One region of the Nitratireductor sp. PBL-C9 genome, then DNA from elsewhere that is predicted to be linked to it. Evidence: riboswitches for the same ligand, from Rfam matches in the RefSeq annotation. Region 1 holds a riboswitch; each other region holds the start of a gene.
What was found. A riboswitch is a leader RNA that binds a small molecule or an ion and turns the genes downstream of it on or off. The one in region 1 is predicted to bind cobalamin.
Positions count from the first base shown of each region.

Region 2: it holds a riboswitch for cobalamin, as region 1 does, so the genes downstream of both, cobW (cobalamin biosynthesis protein CobW) here and ACRTG1_RS11740 (TonB-dependent receptor plug domain-containing protein) in region 1, are expected to answer to the same signal.
Region 3: it holds a riboswitch for cobalamin, as region 1 does, so the genes downstream of both, ACRTG1_RS03995 (LLM class flavin-dependent oxidoreductase) here and ACRTG1_RS11740 (TonB-dependent receptor plug domain-containing protein) in region 1, are expected to answer to the same signal.

Region 1 covers NZ_JBPAXW010000004.1:386,131-396,112, reverse strand. Annotated here, with positions in the region: gene ACRTG1_RS11760 (S8 family serine peptidase) at 1-174, shown strand, start outside; gene ACRTG1_RS11755 (ABC transporter ATP-binding protein) at 171-959, opposite strand; gene ACRTG1_RS11750 (FecCD family ABC transporter permease) at 959-1,939, opposite strand; gene ACRTG1_RS11745 (ABC transporter substrate-binding protein) at 1,936-2,805, opposite strand; gene ACRTG1_RS11740 (TonB-dependent receptor plug domain-containing protein) at 2,805-4,667, opposite strand; cobalamin riboswitch at 4,793-5,004, opposite strand; gene ACRTG1_RS11735 (ABC transporter substrate-binding protein) at 5,281-6,933, shown strand; gene ACRTG1_RS11730 (ABC transporter permease) at 7,015-8,052, shown strand; gene ACRTG1_RS11725 (ABC transporter permease) at 8,065-9,222, shown strand; gene ACRTG1_RS11720 (dipeptide ABC transporter ATP-binding protein) at 9,248-9,982, shown strand, end outside.
Region 2 covers NZ_JBPAXW010000001.1:781,667-791,648, reverse strand. Annotated here, with positions in the region: gene cobN (cobaltochelatase subunit CobN) at 1-877, opposite strand, end outside; gene cobW (cobalamin biosynthesis protein CobW) at 882-1,919, opposite strand; cobalamin riboswitch at 2,096-2,296, opposite strand; cobalamin riboswitch at 2,358-2,557, shown strand; gene ACRTG1_RS03700 (HupE/UreJ family protein) at 2,593-3,213, shown strand; gene cobU (bifunctional adenosylcobinamide kinase/adenosylcobinamide-phosphate guanylyltransferase) at 3,230-3,766, shown strand; gene cobO (cob(I)yrinic acid a,c-diamide adenosyltransferase) at 3,768-4,382, shown strand; gene cbiB (adenosylcobinamide-phosphate synthase CbiB) at 4,605-5,573, opposite strand; gene cobD (threonine-phosphate decarboxylase CobD) at 5,566-6,612, shown strand; gene ACRTG1_RS03675 (tyrosine phosphatase family protein) at 6,612-7,118, shown strand; gene nhaC (Na+/H+ antiporter NhaC) at 7,183-8,694, opposite strand; gene ACRTG1_RS03665 (LLM class flavin-dependent oxidoreductase) at 8,893-9,897, opposite strand.
Region 3 covers NZ_JBPAXW010000002.1:3,240-13,221, forward strand. Annotated here, with positions in the region: gene ACRTG1_RS03955 (TetR/AcrR family transcriptional regulator) at 1-218, opposite strand, end outside; gene ACRTG1_RS03960 (crotonase/enoyl-CoA hydratase family protein) at 311-1,102, shown strand; gene ACRTG1_RS03965 (DUF1330 domain-containing protein) at 1,108-1,530, shown strand; gene ACRTG1_RS03970 (GntR family transcriptional regulator) at 1,561-2,382, opposite strand; gene fahA (fumarylacetoacetase) at 2,579-3,904, shown strand; gene ACRTG1_RS03980 (ABC transporter substrate-binding protein) at 3,924-4,952, shown strand; gene ACRTG1_RS03985 (ABC transporter ATP-binding protein) at 4,952-5,770, shown strand; gene ACRTG1_RS03990 (ABC transporter permease) at 5,763-6,596, shown strand; cobalamin riboswitch at 6,821-7,017, shown strand; gene ACRTG1_RS03995 (LLM class flavin-dependent oxidoreductase) at 7,191-8,246, shown strand; gene ACRTG1_RS04000 (ABC transporter substrate-binding protein) at 8,246-9,235, shown strand; gene ACRTG1_RS04005 (FecCD family ABC transporter permease) at 9,260-9,982, shown strand, end outside.

The sequences.
Region 1 (9,982 bases):
GTTTCCGGTGCGATTGCCAATCTCATGCATGCCGGTGAGGACGCCGCGCCCGAAGCGCTGGCGGAACTTCTGCGCACGACTGCGGTGGATCTGGGCGCGCCGGGCCGGGATGAAGAGTTCGGCGATGGTCTTCTGAATGCCAAGGCGGCCATGGCGGAGCGTACCGGCAATTAGTCTCTATTCTGACTTTTTGTGAGGCCGACGGGGGCGATGATGAGGCCATCTTCGTCGCGTGCGCGATGGGCCTTCACGCCATAGATCTCCGCCAGATGCGCTTCCGAAAGCACCGTTTCCGGTGTGCCGAAGGCTGCCAGCCTGCCCTTGTTTAAGAGCATGACCCGGTCGCACCAGCGCGCTGCCAGCGTCAGATCGTGGAGCGATACCAGAACCGTGCGCCCTTCATTCTCTGCAAGCCGCTTCAGCGACTGCATGAGGGTGATCTGATGTGCCGGGTCGAGGCCGGAGGCCGGTTCGTCAGCGATCAGCAGCGGGGTCTGCTGCGCCATGGCGCGCGCCATCAGCACACGCGCCTGCTCGCCGCCTGAAAGCTCGGTGGCGATCCGGTCGGCGAGCGGGGTCACATCGGCCATCTCCATCGCGCGGGCGATGGCCGCTTCATCACCGGCATCCGGGCGACGACCGAAGGTGCGCCAGGGCAGGCGGCCCAGCGCCACCAGATCGCGCACGGTGAGACGCCAGCCAATGATGCGCTGTTGCGGCAGATAGGCGATAAGGCGCGCGCGCGCGGCCGGGCTGATGGAGGTAAGATCGTGCGCGCCGAGCCGCATCGCGCCTTCAGCCGGCAATTGCCCGGTCAGCGCACGCATCAATGTGGACTTGCCTGCGCCATTGGGACCGAGCAGCCCGATCACCTGACCCGGTTCGATGTCGAAGCCGACGCCGTCAAGCACCCGCCTGCCACCAAGCTTGACGCTGATATTGTCCGCCTGCAGCCTCATCACAGCATCTCCCGGCGGGCGCGGATCACGAGCCACAGGAAGAAGGGCGCGCCGATCAGCGCCGTCAGAACGCCGACATTCAGTTCGCCCGCCGGCAAAACGAGCCGGGCGGCAATGTCGGCAGCCAGAAGCAGCGCCGCGCCGCCGAGGCCTGCCGGAAGCAAGAGGCTGCTTGGCATGCGGTTTGTGAGCGGTCGGATCAGATGCGGCACCACGAGGCCGATGAAGCCGATGGTGCCGGCCACCGCCGTCGCCGCTCCCACCGAAAGCGCCACACCGGCAACGATCAGGAAACGCGCGCGGCCCATATGAATGCCGAGATTGCCGGCAGCCTCTTCGCCGAGCGACAGCGCATCGATGGCGCGCGCCGAAAGCGCAATCAGCAGCCAGCCGGCCGCCATCAGCGGCAGGGCAAGCAGCACATGCTCCATGGAGCGGTCCTTGAGCGAGCCCAGCAGCCAGAAGATGATTTCATAGGCGGCGAACGGATTGGGCGAGAGGTTGAGCACCAGAGAGGTCAGCGCGCCGGCAAGGCTCGATAGCGCGACGCCGGCCAGAATGAGTGTGAGCGTGGAGCCCTGACGCGCTGCAATGGCAAGCAGGATGAGCACGGCGGCAAGCGCACCGATCAGCGCCCCGGCGGGCAGCGCGTAGAGCGAGCTTCCCGCAAGCCCCGAATAGAACACGGCGACCGCGCCGAGTGCGGCCATGGACGAAACGCCGATCACGCCGGGTTCGGCGAGCGGGTTGCGCAAAAATCCTTGCAGAACCGCGCCTGAAAGGCCGAGTGAAAAGCCGATGGCAAGGCCGAGCAGGGCGCGCGGAAGGCGGATTTCGCGCATGATGATGGCGGCTGCTTCACCGCCGCCGGCGAAAAGCCCTGCAATGCTGTCTCCGATCCCAAGCGCAGCCGGCCCGACCAGCAGCGACAGGATGAAGAGCGCAAGGGCGAGCATTGCGAGCGAAATGGAGAGCTTCATTGCGTGGCGTCCTGCGGGCAGGGCGCGATTTCGGCGCGCAGGCTTGCCAGCGCGCGCACGGCTTCAATCACGGCGGGCGACCCGCAGGACCATGCGCCGGCAGGCACGAATGCGCCGATGCGCGTGTCGGGCAGCGCGGCAATTGCCGGATGGCGCGGCACATGTTCGCCAAGGGTGGGCGCGCCCTCTGACGCGCTGGTGACGATGACGTCAGGCCGGGCGGCGATGACCTGTTCGAGCGGGAAGGGCGCAACGCCCACCAGTCCGAGATCAGCCGCGAGATTGGCAAAGCCCGCCGCCTGCATAACGGAATCGGCCAGCGTTCCGCTGCCAAGCGCGACCCCGTTCTGATCATAGGCGATCATGGTGGGGCGCATGTCGCACTGGCTTTTTGCGATGGCATCAAGCTCCTGCGAAAAATCCTCGGCCAGCTTCTCGGCCCGCGCTTCCTGACCGAGAAGCGCGCCCATACGGCGGATTTCGCCCGGAATGGTGTCGAGCGTCTGCACGAAGGAAAACTCCTCGATCCTGAAGCCGAGCCGTTTCAGAAGCGCGGTCGTGTTGTGCAGCGAGTAGGTGCCGGTCACCACGAGGTCCGGCTTTTCCAGAAACACCTCTTCGGCAAGACCGCGATTGACGGGAAAATCCTGTGCCTTCTCATGCAGCATGGAAAGGTCCGGCTCGCGGGCAAGGAAGGAAACGGAGATCAGCTGTTCCGGTTCGGCAAGCGTCATGGCCAGCTGATCGGTGCACAGATTGAGCGACATGACCCGCTCGGGCGCAGCTGAAACCGGCGCGATGAGAAGCGCGCCGGCCAGAAATGTCAGGCCGGAAAGGCGGGAGAGGCGTTTCCGGCGCTCATGCATCAGGGCGCGAACTTTGCCTGGAACCCGGCGAACACCGAGAAGCCGGGCGTGTTGTAGCCGCGCACCGTCTGATAATCCTGATCGAGCAGGTTCTCCGCGCGCACATAGAGCTCGGTGTCCTCGGTCGGCTTGTAGGCCACCTTGGCGTTGACCAGCAGGTAATCGTCCAGCTTGAAATTGCCCGTGTCCACCGTGTCGATGGCCGCCTTGGCCGAGGCCGAAATGGTCCATTTCTCGGCAGGCCGAACGTTGGCGACCAGCCCGATCTCGTGGCGCGGCACACGCGGCAGCCGTGCATCGTTCTGATCCACCGAATGCGTGTAGGTGTAGGCTCCGGTGAGGTCGAACCAGTCGGTCGCGGCATAGCTGAGCGAGGCCTCGACACCGCGCATGCGCGACGTGCCGGTGATCTGGTCATACTGGGTCGTGTAACCGATCAGATCGTCGATCTCGAGCTGGAAATAGGTGATGTCGGCGATTGCCCTGTCGTTCCAGAAACGCTGCTCCACGCCAATGTCGAAACCGAAGCTGGTTTCAGGCCGCAGATTGGGGTTTGCCCCGAACGGACCGAAAAGCTCGTTGAGGCTGGGTGCACGGAAGCCGGTTCCCACCGAGCCGTGCAGACGCGTTCCGGTCGCATCGATGAGATAGGAGGCGGTTGCCCGGTATGTGGTGTGCCCGCCGAATTCGCTGTGCTCGTCCTGCCTGAGGCCGGCTGTCAGCGTCAGGTTTTCAACCGGCGTGGCAATGGCCTCGCCCCAGACGCCTGCGATCCAGAAATCGGAATCGATCTGGGGGTTGAACATGCCGGCGGGAAAGACTGCGCTCTGACGTTCGTAATCCGCGCCACCCTGAACCGTCAGCCATTCATTGACGTCGAATGCGCCCAGATAATCGGCCTTGTAGCGGCGACCGTCATAAGAGCCGTCGAACGCGGTGCCGGTGATGGAGCGTTCCAGGTCGAAGGCCTGCACGGAAACCGTGTTGCGGAAGCGGCCGTCCATCAGGTCGAGATTGAAGCCGGCGCGGCCGGCCAGCTGTTTGCTGTGGTTGGTCGCCGTCAGATTGTCGCTCGGCAGAATGGTGCCGAAGCCCTGATTGTCGAACTCGGCTTCCGCGTCGATGTAGAGCGCCGAGCCGAATACGGAGAACACGTCGGAAAATGCATGCTCGGCATTCACGTCGAAGGTGACGTTCTCATAGCCATCGCGCTCCGTGCCCGTAGCCGCAGCCGAAATGCCGTCGGTGCGGTAGCCGGTTGCGTTGATGGAGAGTTTCGACTGTTCGTTCGCCGCCCTGAAACCGTAGGAGCCGCCGACCGTGCCGTGCGAGCCGCCTTCGCCCTGAATGATATGGGCGATGCCCGGTTCGATGTCGCCCAGCGTCGACAGGCTGATCACGCCGGCAATCGCATCGGAGCCGTAAAGCGTGCTCTGCGATCCCTTCAGCACTTCGATGCTCTGCAGGCCGCCCGACAGAAGATACTGGTAGGACGTCTGCACCTGCGGGCTGGTCGGATCGGAAATGTCGATGCCGTTATAGAGCGTCTTCACATAGCGGCGCGGCGCGCCGCGGATCGAAAGGCTGCCCTCTGCGCCAACGCCACCCGGCGATGAGAGGCTCACACCCGGCAGCAGGTCGAGATACTCGACGGCCAGCGGCAGGGACTGTTCCTCGATCTCTTCACGACCCACCACGTTCACCGTCGACCCCACGGTGGATGCCTCTGCCGGTGTGCGGTTGGGCGTGATGACCAGTTTTTCAAGCACATAGTCTTCTGCGCCCGCCATGGTGGCTGAAAGGCCCGTCAGCAACGCCGAAGCGCTGAGCAGGAGCCGGGTGCGATAACGTCTGGATGGCATGCGTGCTCTCCATGAGAATGCTGCTTCTTTTGCTGGAGAGCGATGGCTGTCTGAATCTGTCCCCCGCCAGCGATGACATTTCGTCACCACTGCGAGATCCACAGCCCCGGAAGCGTCCCGCATCCGGTCGGTGACGGCTCAAGGCAGGTTTCCTGGCTCGCGCTTCATCGGCTTCCTCGCCTTCCCGGGGCATTGCACCCAGTGGCATAGGAGGAGCCTCGGCGCTCACAGTTGCGGGAGCAGCCACGGCTGCGGCCTGATCATGCAGGGCCGTTCCGTGTTCCCTTTTCCCCGGCATGCGAGTGCCTGCCGGAGCACCTCAAGCGAACAAAATTCGCTTACCAACTGGCTCCGGCAGCGTCAATTGCGGCCTGTGGGACGGCTGTTCCACCCATAACGGTGCAGGTGGCGGGTATTGTCAGTACAGGTTTCGGAAATTGTTGCGAAATCGGCTCTATTTGTCAGTTTTGCGGCTCATTTGTCGCAAACTCGTCATTTCAACGGTCGAAAAACCTGCAAAACTTACCATTGGCCCCGGTCGTTTTTTGACATCGCTGGCGCGATGGGAAATGCTGAACACAAACTGATAACGGCAAGAAATGGGAGTGCGTCGATGACGTTTTTCAAGAGCAATGGCGAGAAAGTGCCAGCCCGCGTCGCCGAAATGGCGAACGAAGCGCGCGTCGGAAAAATGGACAGACGTGAGTTCCTGGCGCTCGCAAGCGCACTCGGCGCATCGACAGCCGCCGCCTACGGCATGCTCGGCCTTGCCGCGCCCACACATGCGCTCGCTCAGGAGCCCAAGATGGGCGGCACGCTGCGTGTGGCCATGTTCATCAAGGATCCGAAAGACCCGCGCACGGCCGACTGGTCCGAGATCGCAAACGCCATGCGCCAGACGCTTGAACCGCTGGTGAAATACACGCGCGACTTCACCTTTGAGGGCCGGCTTCTGGAGAGCTGGGAGGTCAACGAAGACGCCACCGAGTACATTCTCCACGTGCGTCCGGGCGTGACCTGGAACAATGGCGACGCCTTTACCGCAGACGATGTGATCTACAACTTCAACCGCTGGTGCGATCAGACGGTGGAGGGCAACTCCATGCCCGCCCGCATGGCTGCACTCATCGATCCGGAGACCAAGAAGGCGCGCGAAGGCGCGATCGAGAAGGTCGACGACATGACGGTGAAGCTCAACCTGTCAGCCCCTGACATTTCCATCATTCCCGGCATGGCCGACTATCCGGGCCTGATCGTGCATCCGAGCTTTGATGAGACGGGCCGTGATTTCATCGCCAATCCCATCGGCACCGGTCCCTTCGAACTCGTTTCATACGAAGTGGGCAACCGCGTCGAACTGAAGAAGCGCGAAGACGGCAAGTGGTGGGGCGGCGAGGCCTATCTCGATGGCATCGAGTTCATCGATTACGGCACCGATCCATCGGCCATGGTAAGCGCCTTTGAATCCGGCGAGATCCACACCAATTACGAGACCACCGCCGATTTCGTGGACATTCTCGACGCCATTGGCCTGGTCAAGTCCGAGGTCACCACGGCAACGACGATTGTGGCCCGCACCAATGTCAACAACAAGCCGTATGACGATGAGCGGGTGCGCCGCGCGCTGCAGATGGCCGTGGACAACGCCACAGTTCTGGCGCTTGGCTACGACAATGCCGGTGAGGTGGCCGAGAACCACCATGTTTGCCCGATCCATCCCGAATATGCGGAACTGCCCAAGATCGAGCGCAATGTGGACGCGGCCAAGGCGCTGATGGAAGAGGCCGGCCAGATGGAGCATGAGCACGAGCTGATCTCGGTCGACGAGGACTGGCACAAGAATACCGGCGACGCCATTGCCGCACAGCTTCGCGAGGCGGGTTTCAAGGTCAAGCGCACCGTTCTGCCGGGTTCGACCTTCTGGAACGACTGGACGAAATACCCGCTGTCCATGACCAACTGGAACATGCGTCCGCTCGGCATTCAGGTGGTCGCGCTCGCTTATCGCACCGGCGAGGCGTGGAACGAGTCCGCCTATTCCAATCCCGAACTCGACAAGCTGATCGAACAGGCGCTGGCCATTCCGGACCCCGACAGCCGCCGCGAGGTGATGAAGCAGATCGAAGAGATCCTTCAGGGCTCCGGCATCATCATCCAGCCCTATTGGCGCAAACTCTACAATCACTCCGTGGAGACCGTGATGAACCACGGCATGCACCAGACCTTCGAGATCGACCTGGAAAAGGTCTGGCTCGACGAGGGCTGAGACCCGGAACAGGGGGCCGCACGGGCCCCCATTTGCGCAGGCAACCAACAACAACCTCCGTAAACGGGGGAAGGGGAAACCGTGCTTGGATTTATTCTGAGACGTATGGGCGTCATGGCATTGACGATGCTGTGCCTGACCCTTGTCGTGTTCTTTCTGGTCAATCTGGAGCCCAATCTCAAGAAGCTAGCGATCAGCCAGCTCGACATGCGCTCCTCGGCTGAAGAGCTTGAAAGCTGGCTTGAGAAGAACGGCTACCGGCAGAATTTCTTTGTGCGCTATGGCCAATGGCTCGGCGTCGTCCAGAAACAGCCCAACATCGACCCCGAAACGGGCGTCGCCACGCCACGGTTTTCCTATTGCGACGAACCCGCCGAACCCTATTACGGCGGCATTCTGCAGGGTGATTTCGGCTGCTCCACCAAGTTCAAGGTGCCGGTGGCCGAAAAACTCTTTCCGGCACTGGGCGCCACCGGCATCCTCATGTTCTGGGTGATGGTGGTGATGGTGCCCGTGGCGCTTCTGATCGGCGTTCTGGCCGGAATGCGGGAGGGCAGCCGCACTGACCGCACCCTTTCGGTCGCCTCCATCGCCACCACGGCGACGCCCGAATATGTGTCGGGCGTGATCTTCGCCGTCATCTTCGCTTCCTGGCTCGGCTGGCTCAACGGCTCCGCCGCCACTGCCACGCGGCAGGGCATTTCGTTCTACAATTTCACCCTGCCGGTCATGACCATGGCGATCTACGGCATCGGCTATATCGCGCGCATGACGCGGGCCTCGATGGTCGAGGTGATGACGCAGCAATACATCCGCACGGCGCGCCTCAAGGGGCTCGGCTTCCGCACCGTCGTGCTCAAACACGCGCTGCGCAATGCGCTGATCGCACCGTTCACGGTCATCATGCTCCAGTTCCCCTGGCTTTTGACCGGCGTTGTCATCGTCGAGGTGATGTTCCGTTATCAGGGGTTTGGCTTCACGCTGGTGGAGGCGGCGAGCAACAACGACATCGACCTGTTGCTCGGCTGCTCTCTGGTCTCGGTTTTCGTGGTTTTGTCGACGCAGCTCATTTCCGATGTCGGCTATGCCTATCTCAATCCGCGCATCCGCGTGCAGTAGGGAGGACGCGCGATGCAAGTGGATTATCTTGGAACTTTCGGCATCATTCTTGGCGTTCTGGCGCGCTTCTGGCCGGTCTGGGTGGCGCTGGCGATCATTCTGGTTTTAAGCCTGCGCTTTCGCAGCCGGCTCGGCCTCTACGGCCAGCTTTTCGACACGGGCGTTGGCATTACCGGCGTCATGATCTGCTGCTTCTGGCTGTTCACCGCAATCTTCGCCGGCACGGTCGCCCCCTTCGACCCGCTGGCGCAGTTCCCGATCATGAAGAACGTGCTGCCCGGCGCCATCGAGCCGGAGACGGGACAGGCTTTCCTCTTCGGTGGCGACAGGCTCGCGCGTGACGTCTTTTCACGCATGGTCTATGGCAGCCAGATCGTGCTGATCATCGCCCCGGCGGCCACGCTGTTTGCGCTGATGGTGGGCACCACGCTTGGTCTGCCCGCCGGCTATTATGGCGGGCGCATCGACAGTCTCCTGTCGTTCCTCGCCAATCTGGTGCTGGCCTTCCCGGTCATCCTGCTCTTCTATCTGCTGGTCACGCCGGGCATCCGCGAAACACCGATCCCGCAATGGATGGCGGGCACCTTCTTCATATTCCCGATCATCTTTTTCGTGACGTTGTTCTGGACGCGCTATCGCAGCCGCCCGCAATTGCTGGCCATCCAGCTCGCGCTGACGCTTCTGATCGGCGGCTGGATCTATGTCGGCCTCGTCTTCGACGCCGATCCGCTCGGCATCATCTCGATCAGCTCCAACCAGCTCAACATCTTCGTTGCGGTGGTGTTTGCTTCATCGCCCGGCGTTTTCCGCATCGTGCGGGGCCTCGTCATGGACATCAAGACGCGGGACTATGTGGCCGCCGCCCAGACGCGGGGTGAAACGCCCTGGTACATCATGCTCTGGGAAGTGCTGCCCAATGCGCGCGGGCCGCTCATTGTCGATGTGTGCCTGCGCATCGGCTACACAACCATTCTGCTCGGCACGCTTGGCTATTTCGGCCTCGGTCTTGCGCCCGAAAGTCCCGACTGGGGCACCGGCATCAAGGAATCGAGCCGCCTTCTGCGCGCCTATGTGCATCCTGCGCTTCCGCCCGTTTTCGCCCTCATGTCCTTCGTTCTGGGGCTGAACCTGCTCGCCGATGCGCTGCGTGAGCAATCGCTGAAGGATTGAGTGGATGAACACTGAAAGCGACGCCATGAACGAAGCCATCAGCACGACGCGCAGCGTGAATGCTGACGAACCGATCCTCGAGATCGAGAACCTGTCCATCTCCTTCTTCACGCGGGCCGGTGAGATACCGGCGGTGATGGATTTTTCCTGCAGGGTCATGCCGGGCGAGGCCATGGGCATTGTCGGCGAATCCGGCTGCGGCAAGTCCACCGTGGCGCTCGGCATCATGCGCGATCTCTCCAATGTGGGGCAGATCGTCGGCGGCCGCATCCGCTTCAAGGGGCGGGACATGGCCGGGATGAGCGAGGAGGAGTTGCGCCAGATCCGCGGCAACGAGATCGCCATGATCTATCAGGAGCCGATGGCGAGCCTGAACCCGGCCATGAAGATCGGCAAACAGCTCATGGAAGTGCCAATCATCCATGACCGTGTGTCGAAGGATGAAGCCTGGAACCGCGCCCTGGAGATGGTGGAGGCCGTTCGCCTGCCGGACCCGGAGCGCATCATGCGCTCGTTCCCGCACCAGCTTTCAGGCGGCCAGCAACAGCGCATCGTCATCGCCATGGCGCTTCTGTCAAAGCCGGCACTGCTTCTTCTGGATGAGCCGACCACCGCGCTCGATGTCACGGTCGAGGCGGGCATCGTGGAACTGGTGAAGGGGCTCGGCAAGAAATACGGCACGTCGATGATCTTCGTGTCGCACAATCTGGGCCTGATCCTGGAAACCTGCGACCGCGTCACCGTCATGTATTCCGGCGAG
Region 2 (9,982 bases), on a different contig from region 1:
TGACCACCTGAAAAACCGGCACGCCAAAGCGGTCGAACAGCGTTTTTTCGCCGGGCTCCGCGCCGCTCGAAAAGGCCGTCGCGGTGATGAGCGCCTGCGGCTTCAACGCCTCCACGGCGTTGCGCACGAGATCGGCGGCAACCGGGTCACGCAGGCTGGAAACGAAAAGGGGAACCGCACACAGCCCCTGTTCCTCAAGCGCCTCCACCAGCGCGTCGATGGGCGCAACATCGCTTGCCAGCAGCATGGAGCGATAAAAGAGGATCGGCACGACAGGCCTGTCGGCATTCGCACTGGCCGGGAAGAAGGATGGCTCAACAATGCCATGACCCGGTGCATAGAAGCCGGCCTTGGCCACTGGTTCCGCCTCGGGCGCTTCGATGTCCCGCCCGGCGAGGCGCGCCAGCTGCATGGTCAGCGCGCGCATATTGTCCGGTCCGCCTTCGCGGAAGCAGGCGAGCAGCGCCGCGCGCGCTTCCGGCGAAACGGTGGAGCGCTCGGCAAGGCGCGGGTCGTCCTGATGGCATTCGCCGGGAAGCAGCGCCAGCGCGATGCCCTTTTGCCGGGCCAGTGCTGAAAGCCGGTCGCAGCCATAGCGCCACCACTCATAGCCGCCCAGCACCCGCACCAGAATGACGCGCGCATGCGCTGCCGTGTTGTCGATCCACAGATCGACCGACATGGGGTGTCTCAGGTCGCGCAGTGCGGCGAGGCGCAGCGCGGGCAGGGCCTCGCGCTGCGCCTGCCATGCAGAGGCGATCCCCGCCAGATCGCTGTCGGTGAACGACAGCGCCACCATGTCCGCCGGCGACTGCTGCAGATCGACAGGCTCGATCAGATCGTCGAGTGAGGCACTGGTGGTGGCGAGGATGTGCATCGGATCAGGCCGAGAGAAGGCTTTCGATACGCGCGCGGTCGATGCCCTTGAGGCCGATCACGACAAGCCGCGTCTCGGCGGCTTCGCCGGCCTTCCACGGGCGGTCGTAATGGTGCGACACGCGCGGACCGACTGCCTGCACCTGCAGGCGCATGGGCTTGCCCTTCACATGCGCAAAGCCCTTGAGGCGCAGAACCTCGCCGGTCTCCACCGCCGCATTGACACGTGCTTCCAGATCTTCGGGCCGCAGAACCGATGGCAGATCGACAACGAATGTATCGAAATCGTCGTGCTCGTGGTCATGCGCATCGTCGTGATGCGTCTTGCGGTTCTCGATGTCGTCCTCGACGGCAAGCCCGAGACCCAGCAGCAGGGCAGGGTCCACCTTGCCATGCGCGCTCGGCACGATCTGCACATTGCGCGACAGATGTCCCGCAATCCGCGCGCGGGCGCGCCCGGCGGCTTCGTCATCCAGAAGATCGTTCTTCGACAGAACGATCAGGTCAGCGCAGGCCACCTGGTCGTCGAACACTTCTTCGATCGGATCATCATGGTCGAGCGAATCGTCGGCTGCGCGCTGTGCATCCAGCGCGTCCATGTCCGCAGCAACCTGACCGTCGGCAAGTGCCGGCCCGTCCACCACGGCAATCACGCCATCGACCGTCACACGGTTCTTGATTGCCGGCCACTGAAAGGCCTGCACCAGCGGCTTTGGCAGCGCCAGACCGGACGTCTCGATCAGGATGTGATCGACCTTCGGCTCACGTGCGAGGATCTGGTCGAGCGCCGGCACGAAATCATCGGCAACCGTGCAGCAGATGCAGCCATTGGCGAGTTCGAGAACGTTTTCCTCGGGGCAATTGTCCAGCCTGCAGCTTTTCAGCACCTCGCCATCGATGCCGGCATCGCCGAACTCATTGACGATGATCGCCAGCCGCTTGCCATGCGCGCCTTCCAGAACATTGCGGATCAGCGTCGTCTTGCCGGCACCGAGAAAGCCGGTCACGACGGTGCAGGGAACCCGGTCGAAACTCGTGGTCATGGGATATCCTTCAGGTGATGGAGTGTGGAGAACGATAAGACGCGGGTGAGGGGCGCACGGGCCTTTTGCGGCCGCGTACTGGCAGAGACACCATGAATGGTCGGGAGAAGGCGCGCAGCGGCGCTGTCAGCAGTCACAATGCACACTCCTTGCCCGGGACACCCGCCAGGCGGTCAGGATTTCATTCGCAGACGGCAGGTTTCCTGGCTCACGGGTCGATGCGCTCTCCAGCCTTCCCAGGGCAAACCCCAGTGGCGTGTCAGGTGCGCTCTCCGCTTACAGTTGCGGGGACAGCTGCGGCATTGGGCAAGGCCCGCACCGCATTCCCTCTTAGCCCTCTCCATTGCGGGAGAAGGACCGTCTGCTGCGCATTTACGGCTCGCCCGCCACGTCTGTCAATGCGGGCAACAAAGCGTTTGCGGGGCGTGGCGATTCTTGTATGCTCCGCCCGCTGTCGGTTCCGCTGAAGCGGACCCAGAGGGAACGTGGTGCGGCGCAATCGCGCCAAGACCACGGCTGCCCCCGCAACTGTAAGCGGAGAGCGTTTTCCTGATCGCCACTGAGGCATGATGCCTTGGGAAGGCTGGAAAGCGCATCGACCCGTGAGCCAGGAAACCTGCCGACGGCCTGAAAGAAACACCGTAACCCTCGGGTGGAGGGGAAAGGACCGGACATGAACACGCGTTTCCTGCGCACTTTTTCCGCATTCGCATTTGCATCGCTCTTCGCAACCAGCGCCCACGCCCATCACGCCATGGACGGGCAGACGCCCACGACCCTTTACGAAGGGCTGGTCTCAGGGCTCGCCCATCCCGTGATCGGGCTTGATCATCTGGCCTTCATCCTCGCTGCCGGCCTGTTTGCCGCCGTCGCCGGCATGAGCCTTTTCGCGCCGCTTCTCTTTGTTGCCGGCTCGCTTGTCGGCGTCGGCCTGCATCTGATGCTGCTCGATCTTCCGGCAGCCGAAATCGTCATCGCGGCAAGCGTTCTTGCTGGCGGCTGGCTTCTGGCGCGCGGTCGGGCCGTAGAGAGCCACATGCTTGTCTTCGCCCTGTTCCTGGTGGTCGGCGTGTTCCATGGCTATGCCTTCGGCGAAGCCATTGTCGGCAGCGAGCAGACGCCGCTCATCGCCTATCTCGCAGGCCTTGCCGCAATACAGAGCGCCATCGCGCTTGGCGTCTATTTTCTCGTCCGCTCGCGCGGCTGGGCGGTTGAGGCCATGCAGCCCCGGCTTGCTGGCGCCGCCATTGTCGGTGTCGGCGTAACCTTCCTTGCCGGACAGCTTGTCGGCTGAGCCGGCGGATCTGACGATGCGTTCACTTCATTTCGTTCTGGGCGGCGCGCGCTCCGGCAAGAGCCGCCATGCCGAAACGCTGATCGAAGCCGCGCCCGCGCCCTGGCACTACATCGCCACGGCCCAGGCCTTCGATGACGAAATGCGCGAGCGCATCGCCATTCACCGCGCGCGGCGCAAAGGGGCATTGGCGGGGCCGGGGGAAGTAGAGGGGGCGTGGCAGACGCACGACGCCCCGCTCGACCTGCCGGGCATGCTTCAAACCCTGCCGGCCCGCGAAACGGTTCTGGTCGATTGCCTCACCCTGTGGCTCAGCAATCTCATTCTCAACGACCATGAGCTAAAACCTGCCGCCGAGCGACTGCTTGCAGCTCTTGCCGCAAGAGAGGGAACCACGGTTCTCGTTTCCAATGAAGTCGGCTTCGGCATCGTGCCGGAAACCCCGCTCGGACGCCGTTTCCGCGATGAGGCGGGGTTCCTGAACCAGAAAGTCGCCGCCGCTGCCGACAGCGTCACGCTGGTGGTTGCCGGCCTGCCCATGAAAGTGAAGTGACATGCGAGAGATCGACGCAAACGAAGCCGGGCGCCACAAGGCAAAAATGGCCAAACGCAAGGCCGTTCAGGATGCCGAGGTGCGCGACAAGACGGTCGAAAAGGGGCTTCTGATCGTCAATACGGGGCCGGGCAAGGGCAAGTCCACCGCCGCCTTCGGTCTTGCGCTGCGCATGCTCGGCCATGGCCGCCGCGTCGGTGTCGTGCAGTTCATCAAGGGCGCATGGCATTGCGGTGAGAAGGATGCCTTCGCCGCCTTTGGCGATCAGGTCTCCTGGCACACGATGGGCGAGGGCTTCACCTGGGAAACACAGGATCTCCAGCGCGACATCGCCGCCGCCGAGCGGGCGTGGGGAAAGGCCGAGGAACTGATGGCCGATCCGACCATCGGTCTTGTCGTTCTCGACGAGCTGAACATCGCACTGCGCTACGACTATCTCGATCTTGAACGCGTCGTGACCACGCTGACCAACCGGCGCGACGACCTTCATGTGGTCGTGACCGGCCGCAACGCCAAGCCAGCGCTCACCGAGGCCGCCGATCTCGTCACCGAAATGGGGCAGGTAAAACACCACTTCGCCGCCGGTGTGAAAGCGCAGAAGGGCATCGAGTTTTAGATCGCCCTGCTTTGAGGTGGTGCGTGGTTCGCCTTCGACAGGCTCAGGAGGCTCCCATCAGGGATGGTGGTGTCCTGAAAGCCTGTTCATCAACATGGAGAACGGAGTTGCAGCGCCTCCCCCTCCCTCATGGTGAGCCTGTCGAACCACGCACCACGCAGCTGCCAGAAGATCAGAGAGCGTGGCAATCGGCCCCCACGCCTCCGCCCCAATCCGCCAATCTCAGAAAGCCAGATGCCAGAGCCCGGCGGCAAGCGCCACAAGCCCGATCAACAGCCCGTCTGCAATCCGATAGAGCGTGAGCGCCCGGCGGATGTCGCCGGCATTGGCCTCGCGGCGGCCGCCATCGCCCATCACCGCGTCATCCACCACCTCGCCGCCATAGCGGCGCGGGCCGGCAAGGGCGAGGCCGAGCGCGCCCGCCATCGCCGCTTCCGGCCAGCCGGCATTGGGCGAGCGATGATGGCGCGCATCGCGGCGCACCGCGCGCCATGCCGCTCCGGCCGAGGCATCACGCATGAAGAACGCGGCGGCAATGAAGAGAAATGCTGTCAGGCGCGAAGCGGGCAGGTTGATCAGATCGTCGAAACGCGCCGCCGCCCAGCCGAAATGAAGGTGCCGCGCGGTCTTGTGGCCGATCATGGAATCGGCCGTATTCGCAGCCTTGTAGAGCGCGCCGCCCGCCAGTCCGCCAACCGCCAGCCAGAACACCGGCGCAACCACGCCGTCGGAGCAGTTTTCGGCAAGGCTCTCGATGGCCGCGCGCGAAACCCCGGCCTCGTCGAGGCTTTCGGGGTCCCGGCCAACGACCTGCGAAACCGCTTTTCGGCCTTCCGGAAGCCCGCCGGCGTCCAGCCCGTCCGCCACCGCTTTCACATGGCTTGCAAGGCTCCGCTGGGCGATCAGCGAACTGCCGGCGAGAGCGGCGACCAGCAGCCCGGCCCAGCCGGAAAGGGCCGTCTGGATCAACCAGCCGGCCAGACCTGCGAGCATCAGAATGCCGACCAGCGCAAGCGCGCCATTCAGGCGGCGCGCACCGGGCGAAAGGGTTTCGACATTGCATCGCGCGTCCGCCAGCGCGATAAGACGGCCAATCCAGGTGACGGGATGACCGATCAGGCGAAAGAGCTGCTGCGGATAACCGATGGCGAGCTCGACCAGCATGGATGAAAGGGCGATCAGAATGGACATCAGGCCTCGACTGGCTGACCGGGCGGCGGAGAAGGTGACCGATCACGGCGGCAGTCTCGTTCGGGCTTCGGCACAGTTTCCAGACGCGCCGACACCCTGGCTCGATCTGTCCACCGGCATCAACCCGCACCCCTATCCTTTTTCGCCCCTGCCTGCCAGCGCCGTCGAGCGCCTGCCCGAAGAAGCCGACATTGCCGCGCTGACCGCGCACGCGGCCCGGCATTACGGCGCGCCGTCTGCGGCAAACGTCATCGCCGCGCCCGGAACGCAGCTTCTTCTCCCGCTGGTCGCATCGCTTCTGGCACCCGGCCCGGCCCGCATTCTCGGCCCCACCTATGCCGAACACGCGCGCGCAGCCGCACTGGCCGGGCATGCGGTCGAAGAGGTGGAGAGCTTCGATGCGCTTCGTGGCGCGCGGCTCGCCGTGGTGGTCAATCCAAACAATCCCGACGGGCGGCTGATCGGTCGAAGCGACCTTCTCGATCTCGCCGCAAGCATGCGCGCTGATGGCGGCGTTCTGGTGGTCGATGAGGCTTTCATGGATGTCGGCCCGCAGGCCGAGAGCCTCGCCGGCGATCTGGAAGCCGGCAACATCCTCGTGCTGCGCTCGTTCGGAAAGTTCTTCGGTCTCGCAGGCCTGCGCCTGGGGTTCGCGCTCACCTCCACTGAACGCGCCCAAAAACTCTCAGGCTGGCTCGGTCCGTGGGCTGTTGCAGGGCCGGCGCTCCACGCCGGGCTCGAGGCGCTTGCAGACCATGGCTGGCAAAGCGCCATGCGCCAGAGGCTCGAAACAGAGCGCTTACGTCTCGACGCGCTCTTTCACGAAAAGGGTCTGACCATCGCCGGCGGAACGGATCTCTTCCGCTTCCTGCGCCATCCGCGCGCGGCGGATCTTTTCGATCATCTTGGCCGCAGCGGCATACTCGTTCGGCGCTTCGCCGGACGGCCGGATTGCCTGCGCATCGGCCTGCCGGGCGATGATGAGGCTTTCGAGCGCGTGCGCGCCGCACTTCAAAGCCGGGACGGGGGAGGGGCATAATGCTTTATGTCTGCCCCGGCACGCATCTACAGCGCATGCTCAAGGCCACCGGCGCACAGCACATGATTTCGCTCACCTCGAACGGCGAGCCCCCGGCTCTGGATGATGCCAGCGCCGTGCCGAACCGCCTGCATCTCGCCATGCACGACATCGCGGATCTGCGTCCCGGCCTCATCGCGCCGGAGCTCGATCATGTCGAACGCCTGCTCGATTTCGCACAGGACTGGGACTGGCGCTCGCCAATGGTCGTGCATTGCTATGCGGGCATCAGCCGCTCCACGGCCGCCGCCTATGTCATCGCCAACGCCTTCGCCCGCGAGATGGACGAATTCGCCCTTGCGCAGATGCTGCGCGAGCGCGCCCCGAGCGCCACGCCCAACCGGCGCATCGTCGCACTGGGCGACCGGCTCCTTGAGCGCGAAGGCCGGATGATCCGCGCGATCCACCAGATCGGCCGTGGCGCAGAAGCCTTTGCGGGCGAGCCGTTTCACTACCCCGCCCGCTGAATGTGAAACAGGCCCCGTAGATCACCGCGCGTCCATCCAAGGGGCCTGTCCGTGTCACAGCGGCTTATTCCGCCGGTGTCGTGCTCGGTATGGCGGGTGTCTCCCAGCCATGGTCGCTCAGATCAGCGATGGTCTCACCGCTATCGTGCCAGCCCTGTATCTCCGCCTCGCTCGCCCGTGGCGAGAAAAGCCCCGTATAGGCATAGACGAGCCCAATCACCGGTGAGAGCCAGCAGGCAAAGGCGAGCGGAATGTAGAGCAGGTTCTCCAGATGCCCGTCCGAGACGCCGAGCGCCAGCGCGCTGATGACGAATGCGCCGCCAGCATTCCACGGAACCAGCGGCGAAATCAGCGTACCGCCTTCCTCGATCGCCCGCGACAGGTTGAGCGTGGAATAGCCCATGCCGCGATAGACCGGCGCATACATGCGGCCGGGCAGCGCGATGGAAAGATAGGGATCGCCTGCTACCAGATTGGTCGCCATCGAGGTGCCGACGGCAGCCGTCTGGATGCCGGCGAAGCTCTTCACCTTCATCATGATGGCGCGGATGATCGTCTCCAGGCAGCCGGTCTTCTCCAGAGCCCCGCCGAAGCCCAGCGCGATCAGCACCAGTGAGATCGTCCACATCATCGACTGGATGCCGCCGCGATTGAGCAGCGAGTCGATTTCGCTCACACCCGTGTCGATCTTGTAGCCGCTATTGGCGTAGGTGAAGACATCATGCAGCCCGACGCCCTGCACGAGCATCGCCGTCAGGCCGCCAGCCAGAACGCCTGCAAAAAGAGAGGGGATAGGCGGCATGCGCTTCACGGCCAGCGCGATCACCAGAATGGCCGGCAGAAGCAGCCAGGGCGAAATCACGAAATTGTCCTGCAGCGACGAGGTGATCGCGGTGATCTTGTCAAAGGATGCACCACCGGACTCGATCAGCGCATAGCCGGCGAAAAGGTAGATACCGAGCGCAATCAGCATGGAGGGAATGGTGGTCGGCATCATGTTCTTGATGTGCGAGAACACGTCCACACCCGTCACCGCCGGGGCAAGGTTCGTCGTGTCGGAGAGCGGCGAAACCTTGTCACCGAAGAACGCGCCGGAAACCACCGCGCCTGCCGTCCAGTAGACGGGTATGCCGAACCCCGCGCCAATGCCCATCAGCGCCAGGCCGACCGTGCCGACCGTGCCCCACGAGGTTCCCAGCGACAGCGAAACGACCGCGCACAAAAGCATGGCGGCGGCGAGGAATATCTGCGGAGACAGGATGGTGAGACCGTAATAGATCAGCGTCGGCACCGTGCCGCTCGCGATCCACACGCCGATGATCATGCCAACCGTGATCAGAACCGAAACGGAAGGCAGTGACACGTGGATGACGTGGAACACGCCCTTTTCGATGTCTTCCCAGTCAAACCCCAGCTTGACGCCGACAAGGCCGGTAATCGCCAGCCCTATGGCCAATGGTACATGCGGGGTGAAATCGTCGAAGTAGAATAGCTGTACGCCAAGCACGATGAGCGTGAGCAGCACCGGCGTGAGCGCAAGCGGTAAGCTCGGCAATGCCTTTTGCGAGGACGACATGTCTCTCTCCCATTATCGTTCGAAGAAAGGCGCGTTTTCCCCGCGCTCTTGTTCACTCGACGATAACAGGAGCAAAAACTCGTTTGGTCTTAATTTGCCGATTTCAAGGTCGATCAGACCAAATTTTCCAAAATCCTTGGATCAGTTCAGGCTTAAAGCATATCTCTAACAGAGCTGTTATGGGGCCATCCTGTCACCTCAGACCTCCTGCGAAGTCCGGGTTTCTGAAAGAATTTCCGCCGCGATCCGGAAGGATTTGAGGCGCGCCTCATGGTCGTGGATCTGGCCGGTGATGATGATTTCATCCGGCCCGTAGCGGGTGATGAAACCATGCAGCGCATCGCGCACCGTCTCCGGGCTGCCCGCCGCCGTGCAGGCCAGCGCCTGCGCCACACCTGCCGCGATTGCCGGGTCGAATGTTGCTTCCACATTCTCCATCGGCCGGGGCAGGGGGCCTGGCCGCCCGAGGCGCAGATTGGCAAAAGCCTGCTGCATTGTGGACTTCAGAAACAAGCCTTCCGCGTCCGTATCGGCTGCAAAAACGTTCAGCGCCATCATGAAATACGGCTTCTCCAGATGCTCCGAAGGACGGAAGGTCTGGCGATAGATCTCGCTCGCCTGTTCCAGCGCCGCGGGTGCAAAATGCGAGGCGAAGGCGTAGGGCAGGCCCAGATGCGCCGCAAGCTGCGCGCCATAAAGGCTTGAACCGAGAATCCAGATCGGCACATGCGTGCCCGCGCCGGGAATGGCGCGCACTTGCTGGCCGGGCTGCCCGTCGCCGAGATAGGCCATCAGTTCCATCACATCGCGCGGAAAGCCGTCGCCATCTTCCAGCCCGCGCCGCAGCGCACGCGCCGTCGCCATGTCGGTGCCGGGCGCGCGACCAAGACCGAGGTCGATGCGGTCGGGATAAAGCGTCGCGAGCGTGCCGAACTGTTCTGCGATGACCAACGGCGCATGGTTTGGCAGCATCACGCCGCCCGCACCAACGCGGATCGACTGTGTCGCCGCAGCCACCTGGCCGATAAGCACTGCGGTGGCCGCACTGGCAATGCCGCTCATATTGTGGTGTTCGGCCAGCCAGAAACGGCGATAACCCCAGCTCTCGGTGTGGCGCGCCAGATCAAGCGTATTGCGCAGGGCGTCTCCAACGCTCGAACCCTCGGGAACGGGAGCCAGATCGAGAACGGAAAACGGAACCATGGGGAAACTCCGGAGGGGCAGGATACTCCCCGGCATATGGGTGCCGTTCAACGCCGATCCAAGGGTGGCGCGTTGAATGCCACAG
Region 3 (9,982 bases), on a different contig from region 1:
AACAGATCGAGATTTGGCTGGTCGCGGGAACTGAGATACTCGGCGACGAGGTCATCCTTGCTTCTGAAATGATAGTAGAAGGTCTTCTTGGTTACGCCCGCTTCCTCTGCAACGGCATCGACGCTGACGGCGCGAATCCCTTCCCGATAGAACAGCTTGCTTGCTGCATCGACGACCCGTTCGCGGGCCGGTTTGGGCTTCTGCTGTTTCGTGTTCATCGGATGCCGCAACCATGTATACTAACCAGTGAGTTTCCATGCAGCGTGCCCGGTCCTAACCTTTCTGTCAATTCAACTGGAGAGGCAGGAAAATGCAGAACACCGTGCTTTGCGAAAGGAAGGGGCGTATCGCGCTTCTGACGCTGAATCGCCCGTCGAAACTGAACGCTCTGAATTACGCGACCAATGATCGGCTGCTGTCCCTGCTCGATGAGATCGAGGCGGATGAGGCAATCGGCGCCGTGGTGGTGACAGGGGCGGGGGATCGGGCGTTTTCGGCTGGCGGAGACATTCATGAATTCGCCGAGAGCATAAGGCAGGGCGCAGAAGAAGCGGTGCGCGCCTTCTGTCGTCGCGGCCAGCAGATGACGGCGCGCTTCGAGGCGTTTTCCAAGCCGGTGATCGCGGCGGTCAATGGCATCGCCTTCGGAGGCGGCTGCGAGATCACCGAAGCGGTGCATCTGGCGGTTGCCTCCGAGCAGGCGATTTTCGCGAAACCGGAGATCAATATCGGCATTCCGCCGACATTTGGCGGCACGCAGCGCCTGTCGCGACTGGCGGGGCGAAAGCGCGCGCTGGAACTTCTTCTGACGGGAGATACGTTCGGGCCGCAGCGCGCCCATGAGCTGGGGCTGGTGAACAGGGTGGTGCCTGCGGAAGATCTGCTTCCTGCGGCGTTTGAGCTGGCGGAGCGCATCCTGCAGCATTCGCCACTGGCGGCCGCCCGGATCATCTCGGCCGTGACGCGGGGCATAAACACGACGATTGAAGAGGGGCTTCTGATCGAGCGCGAACAGTTTGCCCGCATGTGCGCGACGGCAGATGTGCATGAAGGGCTCGACGCATGGATCGAACGGCGTACGCCCGTCTATCAGGGAAGGTGAAGCAGATGACGCGTTACACCGGTTTCACCAAGGAGATCTGGGAGGCGTTTCGGGCGGATGCACGGCCGGGGCCGGTCCAGATGCTCAATCTCATCAAGCTGCGTGAGCGGGCGGATTATCCGGATGGCCGGGTGGCAAGCGGTCGGGACGCCTATGCGGAATACAGCCGGATCAGCGCGCCCGTTCTGGAACGGCTGGGCGGGCGCATCGTCTGGCGGGGCGGTTTCGAGCTGATGCTGATCGGCCCGCAGGCAGAGGCGTGGGACATCTGCTTCATTGCCGAATATCCATCGGTCGGCGCGTTTGCGCAGATGATGCGCGACCCGGCCTACCATGAAGCGCTGCCGCATCGTCAGGCCGGCGTTACGGACAGTCGGCTCGTCCGCTTCGCCCCGCAGCCCACCGGTGTGAATTTCGCCGGGGGCTGAAGGCGGCTTCCGGTTGCTAGAGCCCTGATCCTAGAGCAGTTTGTAGAACTTCTCGAAGGCGAGATAGGTCGACTTCACGTGCTGCCGGGCAAGCAGCTCCGCCTCGCGCGGGTCGCGCGCGGCAATCGCATCGGCAATCAGTTCGTGCTGCTTCTGAAAGAGAGCGGCTTCTTCGCGTGAGACGAACTGTGCAAAACGATGTGCGAAGTAATACTGCATGTTCTTCCTGATCGAATCGACCAGGCGTTCATTGCCCGAGGCGGCAAAGATCAGCCCGTGCAGTTCGCGGTTCGAGGTCAGGCGATCCGATATGTCTTCGAAGCCGAGTTCGGACCGCGCCCGCGTTGAAGCCACGATTGAGGCGATCTCTTCATCGCTTGCGCGAATGGCGGCCTGCGCCGTGGCGAAACCTTCGAGCGCCATGCGCACTTCATAGGATTCGCGAATCTGAACGAGGTCCAGCTTGCGGACTTCCCAGCCGCGCTTGCGGCGCGAGAGGAGCCCGTCGGCGGAAAGGCGCTGCATCGCCTCGCGCACCGGGGTGCGGCTGACGGCGAGCGCTTCGCCGATCTCCGCTTCGATCAACGGTGTGCCGGTGGACAGCGCGCCGGTGCGGATGGCGATGCGAAGCATCTCATAGACGAGCTCGACAAAGGGGACGGCCTGGGCGCCACCCTTTTCGGTATCCGCCTGCTGAGCCTCGCCCTGACGCAGCGCGCCAGCGATCTGCCAGAAATCATCGCCGGCAATGACGCGCTCCTCAAGCTTGCGCAGCCAAGAAGGTGCGGTCTGACCGGACGGCATCATGCGCTCGCGCGGCAAAGGCCCTTCGATGACCCAGGCTCCATTCATTTGATGCTGCTCCCTGAGGATATTCATGTGGCTCAAATCGCTCCCTGATCAACCTGAGGAGCCCGAACCGCCGAAGCACAACCAATATTCCATAAAGCGTGCTCCATTCAAACCTTTGTTTGCATCCCTTGACGTATTCGTTTTTGGATGCTTTTTTGTATGCAAACTTTGTAACCAATCATCGGCATAACAATCAATGACAATCTGGACGCTCGACGAAACGCATGATCCCAACGCGGAAAGCTGGGTTCCCAGCGCCAATCTGGAGACCTCGGCGTTCGGCCTGCAAAACCTGCCCTATGGCGTCGCCACGGCAGGGGATGATGCAGAAGCGGTGATTGTCGTTGCCATTGGCGACCAGGCGCTCAATCTGTCGGCCTGCGCCGCAGCGGGGCTTCTCGATGAAATCTTCGGCGCGGATGCGCGCGGCATTTTGTGTCGGGACGATCTGAATGCGCTGATGGCGCGTTCGCCGGCGGAATGGCGTGCGCTGCGCCTGTGGCTGCACCGCGCCCTGCGCGCCGGCTCCGAGATGCAGTCGAGCATCGAGGGGTTCCTTCTGCCGATTGAAACCCTGCAGATGCGCATGCCGGCGCGGATCGGCGACTACACGGATTTCTACTGCTCGGTCGAGCACGCCACCAATGTCGGCAAGCTGTTCCGGCCGGACAATCCGCTGCTTCCGAACTTCAAGAGCCTGCCGGTTGGCTATCACGGGCGCGCGTCCTCCATTGGTGTGTCGGGTGCAGAGGTGCGTCGTCCCAATGGCCAGATCCGGGTGGGTGGCGACATCGTTTTCGCGCCGAGCCGCATGCTCGATTACGAGCTGGAACTGGGCGCGTTCATCGGCGGCGGCAGAAACGACAGCGGCGTGCACCGTCTGCCGGAAGCGCGGGAACGGCTGTTTGGCGTGTGCCTCGTCAATGACTGGAGCGCGCGCGACATTCAGGCCTGGGAATACCAGCCGCTTGGTCCGTTCCTTTCCAAGAGCTTTTTAACGACCATCTCGCCCTGGGTGGTGACGATGGAAGCGCTGGCTCCTTTCCGGGTGGCGGCGCGCGAGAGGCTGGCGGACGATCCGCCGCTGCTCGACTATCTCGCCGATCAGGACGAGGCCGAGGGCGGCGCTCTGAACATCGATCTGACGGTGCGTCTTGAGAGCGCGGCGATGCGGGAGCGCGGCGATCAACCGCTCACCGTGACGCGCGCCAATGCGGCGGGGCTCTACTGGACCTTCGGACAGATGATCACGCACCACATGACCAATGGCTGCCCGATGATGCCGGGCGACATGATCGCCAGCGGCACGATCTCCGGCGAAAAGCCGGGGTCGCAGGGTTGCATGCTCGAGCTGACGCGCCGCGGCGCGGAGCCGCTGGATCTGGGCAATGGAGAGAGCCGCAGCTTTCTGCAGGACGGAGATGAAATCGTACTCGAAGGCCGATGCGAACGGGAGGGTTTCCGGGCAATTGGCTTTGGCGAGTGCCGTGGAGCCGTGCTCCCGGCATCTGACTGGTCGTAGGCAAAACAGGGAGGACCGAATGTTTAACGACTGCAAGACAATGGCACAGAAGGCATCGCGCTGGATGCGCCACATGGGCGTGGCGGCTGCCGCGCTCGCAATCACCGGCGGGGTCGCCATGGCCCAGGAGCTGAAGCAGGTCACGGTGGTTCTGCCGGGCTCTTCCGCGATGGCCTGGTATCCGATGATCGTTGCGCAGCAGCGCGGTTTCTTCGAGGAAGAAGGCCTCGAGGTCACGATCAAGAGCCTGGACGGATCGGGTGCCGTTCTTCAGGCCATGGAAGCTGGCCGCGCTGAATTCGGCGCACCTGGACCGGGCCCGGTGCTGAACGCCGTTGCGCGCGGCGCTGACGTAAAATTCTTCTACAACCTGTTCTCGCGCGGCCTGTTCGTGCTTGCCGGTGACCGCAATGACGGCATCGAAAGCGCAGAAGGCCTGCGTGGCACGCAGATCGGCGTGTCCACCGCCGACGGCGCCGAGGTTTCGTTCGCCCGCAGCGCGCTTGCATCCGTTGGTGTCGAGCCGGACGAATACAAGTTCGTGACCATCGGTCAGGAAGGCATGGCCGTGACGGCGTTCGATCGTGACACGATCCACGCTTTTGCAGCATCCTTCACCGGTATCGCGGTTCTGAAGGACCGTGGCGTCGATGTGATCGACCTCACGCCCGAGGGCCTCGACCTGTTCGGCAACGGTCTGGCTGTTCGCGGTGAGATCTACCGTGACAACCCGGAGATGGTGGCCGGCTTCGCTAAGGCGATCCACAAGGCAACCAAATGGGGCATGGAGAACCCGGAAGGCGTTCTCGAAGACGGCGAGACCTACAATCCGCAGGAAGTGGAACGCCGTGAATATGCGCGTGCTCTTCTCGAGACCGTGAACCAGCAGTATGCGCCCATCGGCGGCAACACGCTCGGCTACCTGCCGGAGAGCGGCTGGAATGCATGGCACAAGAGCCTGCTCGACACGGGCGAACTTGATGCAGCGATCGAGGATCTGTCGGTCGTCTACACCAATGAGTTCGTCGAAAACCTGGAGGCCAAGTGATGCATGATGTGCGGTCGGACGGGGACGCGATCCTTCGTCTTGATAATGTAAACAAGCATTACCGCCGCGCACGATCAGGCCAAGCCGACATCATCCATGCCGCCAAGGATGTGTCGTTTGAGCTGGAGAGGGGCCAAATGGCCTCTCTCGTCGGTGCGAGTGGGTGTGGCAAGTCGACTGTTCTGAAGATGATTGCCGGCCTGATCCCGCCGACGGGCGGAGAAATCACGCTCAGAGGCGAGGCTCTGACCGGGCCGAATGAGCATATCGGCATCATGTTCCAGCAGCCCACGCTTCTGCCGTGGCGCAGCGTGATGGAAAACGTGCTGCTGCCCATCGAAATCCGCGAGGGGCGGAATGCCGCGAATGCTGCGCGCGAACGCGCAACGCAACTTCTCGAGATGGCGGGACTTGCCGAGTTTGCCAATGCAGTGCCGGCAGAGCTTTCCGGCGGCATGGCGCAGCGCGCGGCCATTTGCCGGATGCTGGTGACCCAGCCGGAAATCCTGCTCCTGGACGAACCGTTCGGCGCGCTGGATGAATTTACGCGCGAGCAGATGAATGTGGAGTTCGAGCGGATCTGTCGTTCGCGCGAGGCCACGGCCATCATCGTTACGCACTCTATCCAGGAAGCGATCTTCCTGGCGGATTCCGTCTTCGTGATGTCACCGCGACCGGGCCGGATCGTCAAGCGCATCGACATTGATCTGCCGCGTCCGCGTACGCCCGACATGATTACCGGCAACCGCTTCAACGAATATGTCCGCGAAATTCACGACCTGTTGTTCGGAAGCGGAGAGGGGGCCAGCCATGACTGACAAGGAAACTGTCGATCCCGAGGTGCTGATCGCGCTTGCCGAAAATGAACGCAAGACGCTGATCGAGCGCACGCCGCAATGGCTGCTCGTGCTGCTGTTCGGTGCGGCCGTTGTCACGGTGTGGCACATGGCCGTCACCTATAGCGGCATCTCGCAGCTGGTTCTGCCGGGGCCCTATCAGGTTCTGCAGGACCTCATCTTCACGCTCAACAATCTGTTCACCGGCGGTTATGTGGCCCATGCCACATGGATCACGCTGGTCGAGGTTGTCTTCGGCTTTCTGCTGGCTTCGGCCATCGGCCTCACGCTCGGCATGATCATCGGCGCGACCACGCTGGGGCGCAAGGCTATCATGCCCTATGTGGTGGCGATCAACACGATGCCGAAGGTGGCCTTCGCGCCGCTGTTCGTGGCGTGGTTCGGCTTCGGCATCGAGTCGAAGATCATGATGGCCGCGTTCATCTCGTTCTTCCCCGTGACGATCAACACGGCGGCGGGCCTGGCGGCAACCGACAGCAACATGTCGATGCTGTTCAAATCTCTTGAGGCGAACCGCTGGCAGACGCTCATCAAGCTGCAGATGCCCTATGCGACGCCCTACATCTTCGCCGGTCTCAAGCTGGCGGCAGTGTGGAGCGTGATCGGCGTTGTCGTCGGCGAGTATATGGGCGGCGGCGAGGGCCTGGGCGAGCTGGTCCGTGTCGCGGCAAGTCAGCTGCGCGTTGGCCGTGTTTTCGCGCAGATCCTTCTGCTCAGCCTGATGGGTCTCTCGGTGTTCGGTTTCGTGACACTGCTCGAGCGCTATTTCGTGCGCTGGAGGCGTTAGATCGCCGCGCGTTCGTTCGGATGCACAAAGGACGATCGAAACACTTGATAGAGGATCGGACCGAAAACCGGTTTCCGCTTTTCGGTCCGATCCTCGAAATTTCTCCCCACAACATTGTTGTGTTTCCCAACTTGCACCCGCCTATCCGGCGGGTGTCTTTTTGTGTGGGAGCCGTTCTTTCGCGCAAACGCCATTCGCGGTTGCGTCGCGGTTCCTTCGCGGATAGGGTCGCCGCCGCATGCGGTTCCGCCTTTCGCGGATGAAAAGGGAACCCGGTGCGGTCTGCCAGACAGACCAATTCCGGGACTGCCCTCGCAACTGTAAGCGGCAAGTTCTTTCCAATGCCACTGGCGAAAGCCGGGAAGGCGGACCGAACGTTCGAGCCGCGAGTCAGGAGACCTGCCTCATGCATAGACCATGAACGCCGGACGAGGTGCGCCGGCAGGAGGCCCAGAATGCATGCAGGCGCTTTGCCGGCAATGAGTCCGTCTATCGGGACGTCACGTCTCCGATCCGTTTCCCGATTTCCTTCGGCGCAGGCCGAACTGAGCCGATTGTTCCAATGTGGTGCGCCGCATTCGGGCGGGTCGCGCCATGCGCGTTGATCTGGCAGGCTTTGCCCGTGAAGGCGCGCTTGGCGACCACCGGGCGCTGATGCGTCTTGTCGAACGGGCGGACGCGCTTGGTTTCGGCGGCGTCTGGTTCAACGAATTTCATTTCGGTCGCGAAACGCTGCCCTATCCGTCCACGCTTCTGCTTGGCGCGGAGGTTCTGGCGCGGACGGAGAGGCTGCGGTTCGGCACGTCGATCCTCGTTTTGCCGCTCTATCATCCGCTGCTGCTTGCCGAGCAGATCGCGCAGCTCGATTTTCAGAGCGGCGGGCGCGTGGATGTGGGGATCGGGCGCGGCACCGAGCCCGGCACATTCACCGCGCTCGAGATTTCGCGCGATGACGCATCAAGGCGGTTTGCCGAAGCGCTGAGGATCATGATCGACGCCTGGACGAAACCACATTGTTCGGCGGATGGCGGGCCGTGGCGTTTTTCCAACGTCTCCGTCGGGCCGCCGCCGGTGCAAAAGCCGCATCCGCCGATCTATGTCGCCGGCGTCTCGGAAGAGACGGTCGACATCGCCGCCAGGAACGGTTTTCCGCTTCTCCTGAGCCTCGAACCCAATGAAGCGCGGCAATTGCCCGTGTTTCATGCAGCACTTGATCGCCATGGTGGATCGCGCGCGCCGCTCGTTGCTTCATCGCTGTCGCGTTACGTGATGATCGCGCCGACCCGGGCGGAGGCCATGGAGCGGGTCGATGCGCTTCTGGAAAAGCTCAATGCACGGCGCGCGGCACGGGCGCTGGAGCGTGGAATGCAGCCGCCTGCGCTGCGTGATCGCGCCGCCATGCTGGCGGATTTCACCATCGCGGGAACGCCCGAGGATTGCCTTGCACAATTGCGCGCGCTCTCGGCGGAGACCGGCGCGAACAGCATTCGCTGCCTGTTCAGCGCCAACGGCCTGATCGCCAACGATGTGGCGCTCGCCGGCATGGAACTGTTTGCAGCGGAGGTCATGCCAGCGCTCGGCCAGCCAGAACAACCCCCATCCCCAGTTGAAAGCGCCGGCGGCATGCCGGCCATAGAAGGAGTGAATTGATGTCGCGATTAATCGGTCTGCGCGGGCTTGCGGTCGCAGGTTTCGTTCTGGTGTCTGCGCCCGCCTTTGCCGATGAGGCGGACTTTCCCTATACGGATGAGAATTGCGGCTACACCACCACCTATGAAGCGCCGCCGGCGCGGGCGGTGACGCTGAGCAACAACGCCACGGAGATGATGCTGGCGCTCGGTCTGGAAGACCGCATGGCCGGGACCTCCTATATGGCGAACCTCAAAATCAGCCCCCAATACGAGGCGGCGTACAACACGGTTCCCGTGCTTTCACCGCTGGTCGCCACTACCGAACAGCTCATCGAGGCGGAGGCCGATTTCGTCTATGCCGGTTATCCGGACGGGTTCAGCGAAAGCCGCCACACGCGCGATCAGCTTCACGATCTGGGCATGAAAACCCGCCTCAACACCGAGGGCTGCAATCTCGGCAAGTTCGGTTTCGACGAGCTTTATGCGGAAATCCGCTCCATGTCGGCAATCTTCGGCGTGCGCGAGCGCGGCGAGGCTTTGATCGCCGACATCGAGGAGCGCCTTTCCGAGGTGGAAGCAAAGCTCGATGGCGTTGAGGCCATGCCGGTGTTCATCTTCAATGGCGGCGAATCCGCACCGCGCGCCGTGCTCGGAAACACCATGCTTTCGCATGTGGTTGAGCGGGCCGGCGGGGCGAACATCTTTGGCGATGTGGCAAACCGCTATGGCCAGGTCTCCTGGGAGCAGATCGCCGAACGCGCGCCTGAATACATCGTTGTCTATTATTCAGGCACGGCCGGTGGCCAGGTGGTTGGCGATCCGGCCGGCGAACTGGGCCAGGCGCGCATCGAGATCCTGAAGGCCAACCCGACGGTGGAGAATGTGCCCGGCATTGCGGGCGAGAAATTCGTCACCATCGATTCCGTCTGGGGACAGCCGGGGCCGAGCTCCATCGATGCGGTGGAAAAGCTCGCACGGGCATTCCATCCCGACCGGATCGAAAAGTAGCCGGCTTAGATACGGTTTCTAACGATGCATGCACCGGCCTCCAGAGAGGAAAAGGCGAACAGCCATGAAGCGCTGATCGCCATTCTCCAGTCCGCGCCGCCCGCGCGGGGCGGGGCCGTGCAGCATGGTCTTGAGGGTGGGGCGTCGCGGCGTGGCGTTACCGGCTATGCGCTGGTCATCGTCTTCATGGTTGCGCTGCTTCTCGGCGTTTCTCTTGCCGGGCTGATGCTTGGCTCGGTGCATATCCCCGGCGGCACGGCGCTCGCCATTCTCGCCAATCTCGTGTTCGGCGACGGGCTTGTCGAACCGGACTGGCGCACGGCTTACGAAACCATCGTCGTTCAGACGCGCATGCCGCGCGTCTTCCTTGCGGCTCTTGTCGGGGCGAGCCTTGGCGTGACGGGCATGACGATCCAGTCCATCGTTCGCAACCCACTGGCGGGGCCGGGCATTCTGGGCGTTTCGTCCGGTGCGGCCACCGGTGCTGTGGTGGTGATGCGCTGGGGGCTTCTGGGATTTGGCGCGTTCACGCTGCATATTTCGGCCTTTCTGGGCGGGCTCGTCACGCTGTTTGTCGTGTTCTGGGTGGCGCGCACCGGCGGCCAGATGACCCCGACACGGCTTGTGCTCGCGGGCGTGGCGATGAGCGCCATTCTGAGCGCGCTGACGAGCCTGATCGTGCTGACATCGCCGGACCCGCAGCTTGCTTCCCGCGTCCTGTTCTGGACGCTGGGCGGTTTCGGTACG